2 regions of the Methylobacterium sp. P3_A11 genome follow, and region 1 is predicted to be linked to the other one. Evidence: riboswitches for the same ligand, from Rfam matches in the RefSeq annotation. Region 1 holds a riboswitch; the other holds the start of a gene.
What was found. A riboswitch is a leader RNA that binds a small molecule or an ion and turns the genes downstream of it on or off. The one in region 1 is predicted to bind thiamine pyrophosphate.
Positions count from the first base shown of each region.

Region 1 (7,198 bases):
CAGGGTGGCATGGTGCCCTGCAACAGCCAGACCTTCGGCGATCCCGCGCCGGGTCAGGCGAAGAGCTGTTGGTACGCGCCGCGCATCACGGCAGGCGGTGGCGGCTATCGCAGCGACGAGGACGACGGCCCGCGGCGCGACGCCTACCGCTAAGGCCGCGACTACGACCGGCCGCCGATGTCCTGGCCTTACGACGACGATTATGAACCAAGGCCGCACCGCTACCGGGGTGTTCCGGACGATTATTGATCGCCGGCATCCGGGCAGGCCTCAAATCGTATCTGCCCTGTTAACCCTCATCCCGCATCATCGAATGCGGCGGAGCCCGTGTCCGCGCATGCGCGAGACCGGATGGGGGAGCTGATGTCGGAAAATCGGCGCGGCGCCTTCCGGAAGAACGCCTTCACCTTCGGCACCGTCCTGCTTCCCGCAGGCGAGGTCGGCTGCCTCGTGTGGGACGCCACTGGGACGGGGGCGCAGATCGAGGTGGAGGACGGACAGGTAGTGCCCGACCGCTTCCCGCTGCGCGTATCGGCGGACGCCGAGCCGCGGGCGGCCACCGTGGTGTGGCGGCGCAGCCGCCGGATCGGTATCGCGTTCGAGGTCTGAGGCCGGCGCGTCAGGTGGTCCGCAGGGCCGGCCGCGGGCGCGGAGCGGAGGACACGAGCCGGAACCAACGCGGCCGCACGAACAGCAGGTCGAGCGCCGTGCCGCGCACGAGACGCTCCAGGACAAGCGGCAGCAGCACCGCCATCGCCATCACGGTGAGGCACGCGAGGCCGATATTGGCGACCGCGCCGGTGCGCACGAGCAATTCCCGGGTGGCCGCCATGGGCAACGAGAAGGCGAGATAGATCACGATCGAGCGCTGTCCGCAGGTTCTCACGGCCTCGGCGATCGGACCGCCGGCCAGGCCGATCAGGGAGGCGGCCACCACGATCGCCAGTGCGCCAGCGGCGCCGAGGGCGAGGCTCACGAGGGGCAGGCTGGCGAGGGTGGGATGATCCGGGACAGCCGTCGGGGTCAGCGCGAGCCAGCCCTCCGCAGCCGCCCAGGCGGCGAGGCCGCAGAGGCCGAGGCCAGGGCGCTGCCGCGCGATGTCGGCGAGGCCGAAGATCCGGTCGGCGAACAGGTAGCCCGCTACGAAATAGACGTACCGGGCACAGAACTCCTCGATGAGCGTGGACTCGCTGCGGATGTCGGCGATCTGCAGGAGCGCGGCCGCGACCAGAAGCCCGGAGCCCGGCACGCGGCGCAGGGCCTTGGTGACGACCGAGAACACCGCCAGCAGGTAGATGAACCAGAGGCTGGAATACGGCTCGATCAGGGCGTGGACGAGGTGGGCCGCGAAGGCCCCGGGTCCGGCATCGCCGACGATCTTCCCGTATTTGACGACCGACTGGATCACCAGCCACAGCAAGTAGAAATAGGCGAAGTGGACGACCCGGCGATCGGAGAACAACCGCCAGTCACGGTCGATCACGCGGCCCAGGAACAGGCCCGACAACAGGAAGAAGTCGGGGATCCGGAACGGCTTCGCGAAGGCGACGATCGGGTGGAGGAACCCCTCGCCGCTCATAGCCTCGCCTGTCCCGGTGACGGAATGCATCATCACCACCAGGAGGATGCAGATCCCCTTGGCGATATCGACCCAGGCGAGCCGCCCGCCCGCATCCCCGACCCCAGCCATCGCCACACCCTCGAAACCGGGGCGATCCTGAACCCGCTCGGGTTGACGGCAAGGCCTGCAACAGCCGCGATCTTCGGACGTGCCGAACGGGCGGTAAACGGCGGCCGATCAGATCTTGCGCCGCGCCGCCCGACGGTCGCGGGTCATGCGGGTCGCGGCGTGAAAATCGTCGGGCTTTCCGCGGATCCATACGAGGAACCGACCGATCTCCGGATCGCTCCGGAGGGCCTCCATGTCGGCCAAGCGCCTGGCGATCTCCGCCTCGCTGTAGCGTGCGTGGATCGCCGAATGGCAGATCTGATGCAGCCGGACGGTGCCGTGGTGGGTACCGCCCTTCAGCTTCGGTGTCAGGTGATGGAGGCTGGATCGGGCGCGGCGCGGGATCGGCCGCTCGCAGAGCGGGCAGACCGGATCGGCTGGGCTCTGCCCGCCCGCAGTGTCCGAATCGTCCTCACGCCAGCGTTGCGATCGCCGCCCGACCACGGGCCTCTCCCCCTAAAGCCGCCCATCGGTCAGGTGCGGGCAGGCCGGCCGCACGAGCCGGCCGAACACCTCCGCGGCCTCGCGATCCCGCACACCCAGGATGGAGACGTGATCGCCCGGGACGACGTCGATCCGCGCCCGCGAACCGGCCGCGGCAGCGAGGCCGAAGGCCAATCTGACCGGCACCACCGGATCGTCACGGCCCTGCACGATCAGCACCGGCTCGCTTCCGCCGCGGATGCGCAAGTCCGAGCGGTACGTGTCGCGCAGGAGCCAGGTCGGGACCAGCGAGACATGCAGCCGCACGGCATGGGTCATCGAATCGAATGGCGCCTCCAGGTAGAGCCCGACCGACGACACCCGTTCGGCAACGGCCACCGCGATGGCGGCACCGAGGGAGTGGCCGTGCAGCAGGATCGGCGCGCCGGGCGCCCGTGCCGTGGCGGCCGCCGCGGCCGCCAGACCGTCGCGGATCAACCCGTCCTCGTCCGGGCGCCCGGTCGAGCCCGGATAGCCCCGATAGGCCACGCTGAGGACGCCCCAGCCCTGCGCCCGCCACGGACCCGCGGCGAAGCGCGCCGCGTGCGGTTCCGGGCGGGATCCGTTGCCGTGGAAGGTGACGACCACGCCGCAGCCCGGCCGCGGAGGACGCCAAAGCCCGTGCAGGGTCTCGCCGTCCACCGTCGCGACCGTGATCGCCGCGATCCCGGGAGGCACCGCCACGCGGATCGGCCGACCCTGAGCGCCCGGATAGAGGAAGCGTCGCTGGCCGAGCGCGAGGACGGCACATGCGAGGCCGCCGAACAAGAGCTCGGTGAGCAAGAGACCGGCGAGAAGACGCATGCGGGGTGGAAAATTCCGGGCGCGCGCGGGGTCGGACGAAGGGTTTTCCTGATGTGTTGTCTAAGGCAACCGGGGATGCATTGACAAAGGCGGGCGCGGGACCGAGTCTGGAAACGTTCCGAGGGGAGCCCCGCAGGGGGCTGAGATTGGGCGCATTGCCCTGACCCTTGAACCTGATCCGGCTCATACCGGCGGAGGGACGGGAACCTGCGGCCGCGCGTGGCGCGACCGGATCTCATCTCGGCCATCGCGTGGACCGGACCGCTCCAGAGCCAGGAGAGGCCCACGATGAACGCACCCGTTCTCCCCAAGGACGTGAAAGGCAGCCCCGAGACCGTGACCACGGGTCCGGTGACCGGATCGCGCAAGGCCTACGCGAACCCGGCCGGACGGCCGGACATCCGCGTCCCCTACCGCGAGATCGTCCTCTCCGATCCGAAGGAGGAGCCGGTGCGGGTCTACGACCCGTCGGGCCCCTACACCGAGACCGACGCCCGCATCGACCTCAATGCCGGCCTCCCCAGCGTGCGCGAGCCCTGGATCGCGGCGCGCGGCTACGCGGCCGTCGCGCCGCGGGCGGTGAAGCCCGAGGATAACGGCTTCGCGGGCGACAAGCTCGTGGCCCCCTGCCCCGCCGAGCGGACCATCCGCAAGGCGGCCCCGGGCCAGATGGTGACCCAGTACGAGTTCGCCCGCGCGGGAATCATCACCGAGGAGATGATCTACGTCGCCCATCGCGAGAACGTCTGCCGCGAGGCGATGCTCGCGGGCGCCGAGGCCGCGCTCGCGGACGGCCAGAGCTTCGGGGCCTCGGTCCCGCCGTTCATCACCCCGGAATTCGTGCGCGACGAGATCGCCCGTGGCCGGGCGATCATCCCGGCCAACATCAACCACACCGAGCTGGAGCCGATGGCGATCGGCCGGAACTTCCTGGTCAAGATCAACGCCAACATCGGCAACTCGGCCGTGACATCCTCGGCCGCCGACGAGGTCGAGAAGCTCGTCTGGTCGATCCGCTGGGGCGCCGACACGGTCATGGACCTGTCGACCGGCCGCAACATCCACAACATCCGCTCGTGGATCATCCGCAACAGCCCGGTCCCGATCGGGACAGTGCCGATCTACCAGGCGCTGGAGAAGGTCGGCGGCGACCCGCTCAAGCTCGACTGGGAGGTCTTCAAGGACACGCTGATCGAGCAGGCCGAGCAGGGCATCGACTACTTCACCATCCATGCCGGCGTGCGCCTCGCCCACGTGCCCCTGACCGCCCGGCGGGTCACAGGCATTGTCTCGCGCGGCGGCTCGATCATGGCCCGCTGGTGCCTCGCCGGGCACCGGGAATCGTTCCTCTACGAGCGGTTCGACGAGATCTGCGACATCATGCGGGCCTACGACGTCTCGTTCTCGCTGGGCGACGGCCTGCGCCCGGGCTCGATCGCCGACGCCAACGACGCCGCGCAGTTCGGCGAGCTGGAGACGCTGGGCGAGCTCACCAAGATCGCCTGGGACAAGGGTTGTCAGGTGATGATCGAAGGCCCCGGCCACGTGCCGATGCACAAGATCAAGGTCAACATGGAGAAGCAGCTGAAGGAGTGCGGCGAGGCGCCGTTCTACACCCTCGGCCCGCTGACCACCGACATCGCGCCGGGCTACGACCACATCACCTCGGGCATCGGCGCCGCGATGATCGGCTGGTTCGGCACCGCGATGCTCTGCTACGTCACGCCGAAGGAGCATCTCGGCCTTCCGGACCGGGACGACGTGAAGACCGGCGTCATCACCTACAAGATCGCCGCCCACGCCGCCGACCTCGCCAAGGGGCATCCCGCCGCGCAGCTCCGGGACGACGCGCTCAGCCGCGCCCGGTTCGACTTCCGCTGGGAGGACCAGTTCAACTTAGGGCTCGATCCGGACACGGCCCGGCGCTACCACGACGAGACCTTGCCGAAGGACGCTCACAAGGTCGCGCATTTCTGCTCGATGTGCGGGCCGAAGTTCTGCTCGATGAAGATCACGCAGGACCTGCGCGCCGAGGTGCTGGCGATGGAGGAGGCCGGCGAGGTCGTGGGCGCGTCGCCCGCGATGTCGAAGGCCGAGGCCGAGGCCGGCATGCGGGCGAAGTCGCAGGAATTCCTGGCGGAGGGCGGGAAACTCTACGTCGACGCCGCCGGCTGATACGACAACACGACCGCCAGGAAAGCCGGCTCCTTCCCGATCCGAAGGGGCCGGCAACCGCCGGACCGCCGCGCCGCGCGACACCGATCGATCCGAACCTGCTGCCCGCCACCGGGCGCGGGTTTTTCGTGTGCCACCCGGGCGGCGCTGCCCGATCCCGCACCGGAACGATGCGGGACATTTGTGGGCGCGCGCTAACGCGATCTTCATCGCATCCCCGAACGCCGATCGGCCTCCGGTGGACCGGTCTCCGGCGTTAACCGACGGTTAGGCCCCGAACCGCCTCAATCCTCCGATCACAGGATCGCAGGAGACCGGGGATGGAGATCCGACCGTTGACCACCACGACGCCGGGGCCTCAGGGACTCGATGCCCTCGGAGCGACGTCCGCCCCCGCCGTGTCGCAGGAGGCGCCAGGACCTCTTGCGAATGCTGCGCCCCTCGAACCCGCGGTGAAGCTCGATATCGGGTCGAATGGCGGAAAGGCGCGCTACATCCAGGACCGGGACACCAGCACGATCGTCTTCCAGGTGCTCGACCCGTCGTCTGGGAACGTGATCGAGCAGTTGCCGAGCGAGACGGCCCTACGCAACCGCGCCTACGATTCGGCGCGCGGCACGCTCGGATCGCAGTCCGGCAGCCTCTCCCGCGTCGCCTGAGGCCGCGCGGGCGCACGGACGGTAGTCTCGACCGGAGCCCGTCGTGGCCCCCAGGACGATCGCCTCAGAATTAGCGACTCCGGCATGGGACGGGTCGCGTTCGTCGGAAGGTGCTGCCTCGACCAAACGCCGACAACGCTCCGCACCCGCGGGCCGTTGCGCCTCGTCGTGGGCAGCGCGGCCGGTAGGCGCCGGCAATCTTCGGCGTGCCGGCGATTGCTCCTCACCGATACGTCCGAGCGCACCTTTGACCGGCCAGGATCCGTTTGACGCCATCGTCCTCGGGCTGCTAGATCGTAGCCGTACATGAGCGCACGGAGCGCATTCGGAGTTCGGTATCCGGAGCAAGCCATTTCCGTGCCGGCCATGTCGGCGGGCGTAGTTCAGTGGTAGAACGTCAGCTTCCCAAGCTGAATGTCGTCGGTTCGATCCCGATCGCCCGCTCCAACTAACCCATTGCACCTTCTGCGATATATCGTCCTCTGAGCGGCCGAGGTGTTCCCCATGTTCCCCATGGCGTTCCTCGCCGTTCCCCATGCTGCCGAGAAGCTGCTCCGGCTCCGCCGTGGCCTATTGCCGGGGTCCAGCTCGGCGCAATGAGTGCCGAACTCATGCCGAGTCACTTGACGGACGATTGGGCAAGCGAACTCGGAGGGCGTGCGCAGAGAATCGGGCCGGCACGAGCATGGCGTTGAACTGCCGCGATTGAGCAGTGAGAAGCGGGCGTTCGGCTTCGCGCCATAAGTGGACACCAGCTCAACGCCTAGTACCGGACATCCCATTTTGCAGGAACAATGGCGGCTCCGAGGGCTGGCACAGAAAGGATGATCAATTTGTGCGGGGTCTTCGACGTCATCGAACGCCGAGCGGAGGGCTCGTGGCTGTTACGCCAGTGTGCTACCGTGCCCATGATGCATTCTACGTCATGCCGTCGATGATAAACTTAACCTCGGCGATGCACTGCATCTATCGGACCATCGATACCTTCAACCTTGTTGATGTGCCCCGCACAGGCGATTGCCGGCCCGTGCGGGCACGGCTACGCATAGCACCACTCGTTCCCGCGACGGCCAGGGACCGAGAATGCCAACGCTAGCAACCGACCTAATTGGCCGCGTTAAGCGCCTGTCGCTCAAGCCCTCCGCTATTTCTGCCCTCATGCCGCTCTTCGAAGCCGTATCTAACGGGCTGCATGCAATCGACGATCGGCACCGCGACAAGGCGAAGACACAAGGTTCCATTCAGGTCGAGGTCTTGCGGGAAGACCCAAAGAAGCCCGACTCTCCCGTCATCGGATTCGTGATAGAGGATAATGGGATCGGCTTGAACGACGAGAACTACGCGTCGT
Region 1 is NZ_JBFUGA010000041.1:28,693-35,890, forward strand. Features, by position in the region: gene AC1DXK_RS14545 (hypothetical protein) at 1-153, shown strand, start outside; gene AC1DXK_RS14550 (pilus assembly protein PilZ) at 364-609, shown strand; gene AC1DXK_RS14555 (acyltransferase family protein) at 620-1,690, opposite strand; gene AC1DXK_RS14560 (HNH endonuclease family protein) at 1,799-2,173, opposite strand; gene AC1DXK_RS14565 (alpha/beta hydrolase) at 2,186-3,016, opposite strand; TPP riboswitch at 3,128-3,233, shown strand; gene thiC (phosphomethylpyrimidine synthase ThiC) at 3,305-5,191, shown strand; gene AC1DXK_RS14575 (hypothetical protein) at 5,512-5,850, shown strand; tRNA gene AC1DXK_RS14580 (tRNA-Gly) at 6,223-6,297, shown strand; gene AC1DXK_RS14585 (ATP-binding protein) at 6,934-7,198, shown strand, end outside.

Region 2 (7,198 bases), on a different contig from region 1:
CCAAGTCTATTCCTTCGGAGGGCATCTTCAGAAAAATTCCGGCCTCGGCGAAGTAATACCCAGTGACAAAATCTTTCTTGTGTCGGCAATAACGGCTCGCCCCATATCGGGCCTCGGCCCGCTCCGGCGCCAACTGAATCGCCCGATTGTAGATTTTTAAGACACTGTCTTTTGGCCTGTCAAATTGCTCCATGATAACGGCTGCGACGATCAAGCTTTTGTATATCTCTTCGTCTCCGTGGCCGAGCTCGGTTCGCTTCAGAAACAATTCCAGCGCCTCTTTGCTCTTGCCAGATTTATGATAGTAATCTGCCAAGTAGAATGTGTATCTTGCACGAAGGAATGGATTTTCTTCGGAATAAAGGGCTTTTTCCAGGACGGCGATGTCGCGCGAAACGGTATCCTTATCCCGCCGACGCGCACCGTCGTGGCCGCGCCGAATCGAGAGAGGCAGAAGCGTTCGAGTCGGCTGTCCTGGAGCGTGCAGAAACTCATGGATCACACCGACATATTCCCATTCCCACGAGTTGTTGATGAGATGCCTTCGGGTATACACGTTTTCCGTATCGATAATTGTAAAACTATATGATGCGTCGCATAGCTTCGGCAGCTCGAAATCATCGGTTATGATCAGCTCGTCGTCGGCATCGATGATGAGGGAATACGGCGCATGCGAGCGCGCCAATCTCAACGACTCCGATCGATTGTATGCGAAATCGACCCAGGGCCGCTCGAACAGCGTACCCGGCAGATCCGCCATTGCCGCGCGGATGACGTCCTGAGTGCCATCCGTCGAGCCCGTATCGACGATCACCCAATGATCGATCATAGGGCGAACAGAATCCAAGCATCGCCGAATAACGTGCGCCTCATTCTTCACAATCATCGACAAACAGATTGTCTGACCAAACTTATTCATACTCGCAAATCCCGAAGCGCACCGAATGACAAGCGCGCGTTTTTACACATCTACGGATGCAGACTTGAACGCAATATGACGCTACAGCATGTAATGCATCAATTCGAGTCTCGAAGCGACATCGATTCGCGGCGTGTCTGATCGTTAATCGAAAGCTTTAATTCCAAATATGGGTAGACAATTCTGCTGCCATCAGAATTTGATTAAACGTATTGGCTGAAATTCTGGAGAATTATTTAGCGATCGACATCGCTCCAAAGCATCTTGGCGCGATGGATGCTGCGGACGCAAAGGTGGCGACCGGCGAGTCCGTCTCAGCACGCCAATCCGGCCAGATCCGGATCGTGCCTCTCGACAGTCCCCATGGGTGCTCAGCCCCGAAGCGTCATCGTCGCGCCGCTGACACTGAAATCGCGCAGGCGCTTCAGGAACGACATCCCGAGCAGGCTCGTGGTGAGGCGCCCGCGGGGGATGATCACGGCGTCGACGTCGCGCACGGTGATCGATCCGACCTGCATCACCGCGATCCGGATCGGCGCCACGTTGACGGTCCCGTTCGCCGTGTTCCAGACCCGGTTGAAGTCTTTCGGGGCGACCCTGATCCCGATCCTGTCGGCATCCTCTTCCGAGAAAGCGCAGGAACTCGCACCGGTATCCACCATCATCGGCAGAGCCCGGCCGTCCATCAGGGCGTTCACGAAGAAATGGCCGTTGCGGCCGGCCTGCAGCGCGACGCCGACCACGCCGCTATCCCCGGCGGGCAAGGGGAGCGGAACAGCAATCGCCGGAGCCGAATCCGCACGGGTGCGCTCGCGGAGCTTCTGGAACGCCGTGGCGGACAGGAAGCCGATCGTGCAGACGACAACGAATGTGCGCACGCGTCCCGTCCCGGCCCGAGCCATCGGAGCCGGTTTGGCCGAGGATCCGTGAAGGGCTGGTACCCGACGCGCAACCTGCCGGCGTCGGCGGCCGGATTTCGTCCGGCTTGGTATCCGAGCGGTGACTGAGACCGGGGAATGTCCATCCGGCGCGGATGCCTCACCGGCGGCGGGGTTGACCAGGGCCGCGCGGACGACCAAGTCTCTTCCCGTTCCAGGGAGATCCCCGGCAAGGGGCTGAGAAACCGCTGGCTCGTCCGTCAGGACCTGCGGCGCGGAAATCCTTCGAACCTGATCCGGCTCATACCGGCGTAGGGATTGGACCGCGGCCGCCCGGACGGGCAGGTCACAGCTTCTCACCGAAGCACCCGGCCCGATCCTCGCGACGGCACTTCGCGGAGATGCCTGTGCCCCTCGACCGCCCCGCCTCACCGATCGGTCGCCGCCGCAGCCCCGACGGCTTCGCCGCACCCGCGAGCCTGCCGGGCCGGACCGACGTCGCCGTCATCGGCGGCGGGCTGATCGGGCTCTCGATCGCGTGGCGGCTCGCCCGGGCAGGCCGAGCCGTGACGGTACTGGAGCGTGCGACGATCGGGTCCGGCGCGAGCCTCGCCGCCACCGGCATGCTGGCCCCCGCGGCGGAGCACGAGCCCGGCTCCGACCCGCTTCTGCCCCTCGCCCTGGAATCGCTCCGGCTCTGGCCGGGGTTCCGCGACGCCCTCGAAGCCGAATCCGGCCGCGCGATCGATTACCGGCCCGACGGGACCCTGGTGCTTGCGGTCGGCCGCGACGAGGTGGAGCGCCTGCGTTTCCGCTTCGATCTGCAGCGCCGGTCGGGCCTCGACGTCACCTGGCTGCCGGGCAGCGAGGTCCGGCGCCTGGAACCGGGCCTGCGCCCCTCGGTCACCGCCGGGATCCACTGCCCGCTGGACCACCAGGTCGACCCGCGACTGGTCATGGACGCCCTCGCCGAGGCCTGCCGCCGGGCCGGCGTCATCCTGGCGGAGCGGACACCCGTCAGCGCCCTCGACTGGTCGGGGGATCGCGTGACCGGCGTCCGGGTCGGCGAGGACGGCGTCGCGGCGGACACCGTGGTCATCGCCTCCGGTGCCTGGAGCGGGGAGGGCGGATTGCTGCCTGAGGATCTCGCCCTGCCGGTCCGCCCGCTGAAGGGCCAGTCCCTGGCCGTGCGCACCACCGCCCGTACGGGCACCCTCGGCCGGATGATCTGGACCGAGCAGGTCCACATGGCACCGAAGGGCGACGGCCAGCTCATCGTCGGCGCCACCGTGGAGGATTGCGGCTTCCGGCCCGGCGTCAACGCGGGCGGGCTCTACGCCCTGCTGGAGGGCGCGCGCCGGGTGCTGCCCGGAATCGAGGAGATGGAAGTCGAGGCGGTCTGGAGCGGCTACCGTCCCACATCGGACGACGATGCGCCGATCCTCGATGTACTCGCCCCCGGCCTCGTTGCCGCCACCGGACACCACCGCAACGGTTACCTGCTCGCCCCCGTCACCGCCGACGCCGTCGCGGACCTCGTCCTGCGCGGCGCGCTGCCCGAGGTGGCCCGGCCCTTCACGCGGGCGCGCTTCGGACGCCCCGAGCGCCTGAGGGCCTCGGCATGAAGCTCTTCGTCAACGGGGAGCCGCGCGACTCCTCGGCCGAGACCGTGGAGTCCCTGTTCCGCCAGGAGGCGGAGGAGGGCGGCATCGAGAGCCCGCAGGGCGTCGCCATCGCGCTGAACGGCCGTGTGCTGCGTCGCCGGGATTGGGAGCAGACCCCGATCGCGGACGGCGACCGCGTCGAGATCGTCCGCGCCATGCAGGGAGGTTGAGCATGAACCCCACCGTCACGCCGCTGCACTCCGGGAGCGGGGAGGGCAGCCTGACGATCGCCGGAGTGACCCTGTCGTCCCGGTTGTTCATCGGCACCGCTGGCTATCCGACGCAGGCGATCATGCGCGACGCCGTCCAGGCGAGCGGCGCCGACGTCGTGACCGCCTCGATCCGCCGCGTCTCGCTCCAGGGTCACGGCTCCGACACGGTGACGATCCTCAAGGGCAAGCGCTTCCTGCCGAACACCGCCGGCTGCGAGACCGCCCGCGACGCGATCATGACCGCGGAGCTGGCCCGGGAGGCCCTCGACACTAACTGGATCAAGGTCGAGGTGATCGGTGACCGGGAGACGCTCTACCCGGATGTCGCCGAGCTGATCGAGGCCTGCCGCCACCTCGTGGACGACGGCTTCGTGGTCCTGCCCTACTGCAACGACGACCCGATCGTCTGCCAGCGCCTGGAAGATCTCGGCTGCGCCGCCGTGATGCCGATGGGTTCGCTGATCGGCTCCGGGATGGGGATCGCGAACCCGGCCAACCTCGAGCTGATCTGCCGCCGCGCCACGGTGCCGGTGGTGGTCGATGCCGGGATCGGCACGGCCTCGGACGCGGTGATCGCCATGGAGCTGGGCGCCTCCGCCTGCCTGATCAACACCGCCGTCGCCAAGGCCGACGATCCGGTGCGGATGGCCAGCGCCATGCGGCGCGCGGTGGAGGCCGGGCGCGACGCCTATCTGGCGGGGCGGATCCCGCGCCGCGGCCGGGCTGAACCGTCGAGCCCGCAGCTCGGCCTCGTCGGCTCGTGAGGGGACTGCCGTCACCGCTCCTGGCGGTGACGGACCGCCACGGGCATCCGCGCCCCCTCGCCGAGACCGTGCAGGCGATCCTGGCGGGTGGCGGCCGCTGGATCTGGCTCCGGGACCGCGATCTGGAGCCGGAGGCGCGCCGGCGCCTCGGGGAGGCCGTCGCCGAACGCGTGCGGGCGGCGGGCGGCGTGCTCACGGTGGGCGGGGACGTGGAACTGGCGCGCACCCTCGGCGCGGACGGCGTGCATCTCGGCGGCGGGTCGGCTCCGGCCGCGATCGCGGCGGCGCGGGCGGCCCTGGGGGCGGAGGCGCTGATCGGCGTGTCGGCCCACGCACCACACGAGGTCGCGGCTGCGGCAAAGGCCGGGGCCGACTATGTCACGCTCAGCCCGATCTTTCCGACGGCGAGCAAGCCGGGATACGGGCCGGCGCTCGGCCTAAAAGGCCTCGCTGCCCAAGCCGGCGGGCTTCCGGTGGTGGCACTGGGCGGCATCGGCCCCGACGAGGCCCCGCATTGCCGCAGGGCCGGTGCGGCGGCTTTCGCCGTCATGGGGGGCATGATGGGGGCCGCCGATCCTGCAAGCGCCACGCGGACCTTGCTGAAGGCCTGGAACGCAGCCGGTCCCGTGCCTGCGTGAGCGCCTCGCACCGTCTTCGGTCGACGGCTTCGAACGGCCGTCCGCGAGCCCGGCCCGACGCGATCCAAACGGTCGCACGGCGCCCGATCAGGTCGCGCCGCGCCGGGAGACCGGGATGCGCTCAGTCCCGGGCCAGCTGAGCCCGGCCGATGGCGAAGACACGCCCGTCGCCGAGGAGATGGGCGGTGAATCCCTTCGGGAACAGGCTTTCGATAGCCTTCTCGCGGACATTGAGACCGCCCGCATAGGCGCCGAAAGCCGGCATCACCAGGCGCGTGCCGTCGGTTACGAAGCAGCGGCGGCGCACCGCTCGGCCGCGCATCGCGACCTTGCCGCAGGGATGCAGATGGCCGGCGATCTCCCCCGGCGTCGGTTCGGGGCTCGGTTCGTGTCGCAGGACGAGGCCGCCGATCGTCAGCGCCCCGGCGTAGCGGCCGCCGACACCTTCGCTGACGGCCGCGTCATGATTCCCGGCGATCCAGATCCAGTCGCGTCCTTCCTGAAGCGCGGCCACCATGGCGCGGTCGCCCGGCTCCATGCGCTCGGGTCCGCGGGCGTCGTGGAAGGAATCGCCCAGGGCGACCACGCGGGCGGGGTCGTGGCGCACCACCGCCTCGTGCAGGCAGGCCAGGGTCTCACGGGTGTCGTAGGGCGGAAGGAACTGGCCGGTGCGCGCCGCGTAGGAGGAGCCCTTCTCCAAGTGGAGGTCGGACACGATCAGCGTGCGGTGCTCCGGCAGCCAGAGGCCGCCGCACAGGTCCAGCACCAGGGTCTCGCCCGCAAGTTGCAGGGTCGGGTGCTTGTGAGTCTTCTCGAGTCTCAGGCCGGCCGCCAAGATCGCATCCTCGGTGTCGTCGGGGGAGGGCGGATCGACGGTCAGGACAGAGCCTCTTGGAGAAGCTCCGCCTCGGCCTCCGCCAGGATCTCGTCGGCGCCCTCGCCGTAGACCCGCTCGCGCCCGATCTCGAGCATCACGGACACGGAGAGCGGCGAGACCCGGTCGAGAGACCTGTGGATGATTCGCCCCTGGATGCGCTCTAGCATCATGCCGAGGCGCCTCACGTCGAGGAGTCCGGTTGCCGCATCCTGCCGCGCGGCCCGCAGCAGCAGGTGATCGGGCTGGTGCTTGCGCAGCACGTCGTAGATCAGGTCGGTCGAGATCGTGACCTGCCGGCCGGACTTCTTCTGCCCCGGATGGTGGCGCTCGATCAGCCCGGCGATCACCGCGCATTGCCGGAAGGTACGCTTCATCATCGCCGACTCGTCGAGCCAGGCCTCCAGGTCGTCGCCCAGCATGTCGACGGCGAAGAGGTCGCCGATGAAGTCGGTATCGCGCGCAGCGCGCTCGGACAGGTCGCGGGTCGTCCAGATGGCGATGCCGTAATCGTTGGCCGCGAAGCCCAGGGGCCGCAACCCGTCGCGCTCCAGCCGGCGGGTGAGGAGCATCCCGAGGGTCTGGTGGGCGAGGCGCCCCTCGAACGGGAAGGCGGTCAGGTAATAGCGTTTGCCCCGGGGGAACGTCTCGACCAGCAGGTCGCGTTCGCCCGGCAGGACCGAGCGCCGGCGCTGCTGGTGCAGGTACTCGCCGATCTGCTTCGGCAGCCGGTCCCAGGCGAACGGGTCGGCGATGAGCGCCCGGACACGGGCCGCCAAGAAGGTCGAGAGCGGGAATTTCGCCCCGGCGTAGGACGGGATCGCCGGGTCGGTACCGGGCGGTGCGCGGGTTACGAGGCACTCGTCCTCGGCAAGACCCTCGAAGCGCAGGGTCTCGCCGGCGAACAGGAACGTGTCGCCCACCGTCAGCGTCTCGGCGAAATCGTCCTCGATCTCACCCAGCACCCGGCCGGATTTCGGCAGGACCGTCCCGGGCTTACCCCGCAGCGTCCGGCTGAGGCGCACCCGAACCCGCGCCGCCTCCACGATCGTGCCGACATTCATCCGGTAGGCCTGGGCGGTGCGGGCGTCGCGCACGCGCCAGAGGCCATCCGGCCCGCGCAGGATCTTGGCGAAGCGCTCGTAGGCGCGCAGGGCGTAGCCGCCGGTGGCGACGTAGTCGACCACCTGCTCGAAGGATTCCCAGGTGAGCCCGGCATAGGGCGCCGCCGAGACGATCTCGTCGTAGA
Region 2 is NZ_JBFUGA010000024.1:13,866-21,063, reverse strand. Features, by position in the region: gene AC1DXK_RS10390 (tetratricopeptide repeat-containing glycosyltransferase) at 1-886, opposite strand, end outside; gene AC1DXK_RS10385 (retropepsin-like aspartic protease family protein) at 1,291-1,797, opposite strand; TPP riboswitch at 2,005-2,133, shown strand; gene thiO (glycine oxidase ThiO) at 2,199-3,422, shown strand; gene thiS (sulfur carrier protein ThiS) at 3,419-3,631, shown strand; gene thiG (thiazole synthase) at 3,634-4,437, shown strand; gene AC1DXK_RS10365 (thiamine phosphate synthase) at 4,434-5,075, shown strand; gene pdeM (ligase-associated DNA damage response endonuclease PdeM) at 5,197-5,910, opposite strand; gene AC1DXK_RS10355 (ligase-associated DNA damage response DEXH box helicase) at 5,952-7,198, opposite strand, start outside.
Region 2: linked by a shared signal. The riboswitch ahead of thiO (glycine oxidase ThiO) and the one ahead of thiC (phosphomethylpyrimidine synthase ThiC) in region 1 are both predicted to bind thiamine pyrophosphate.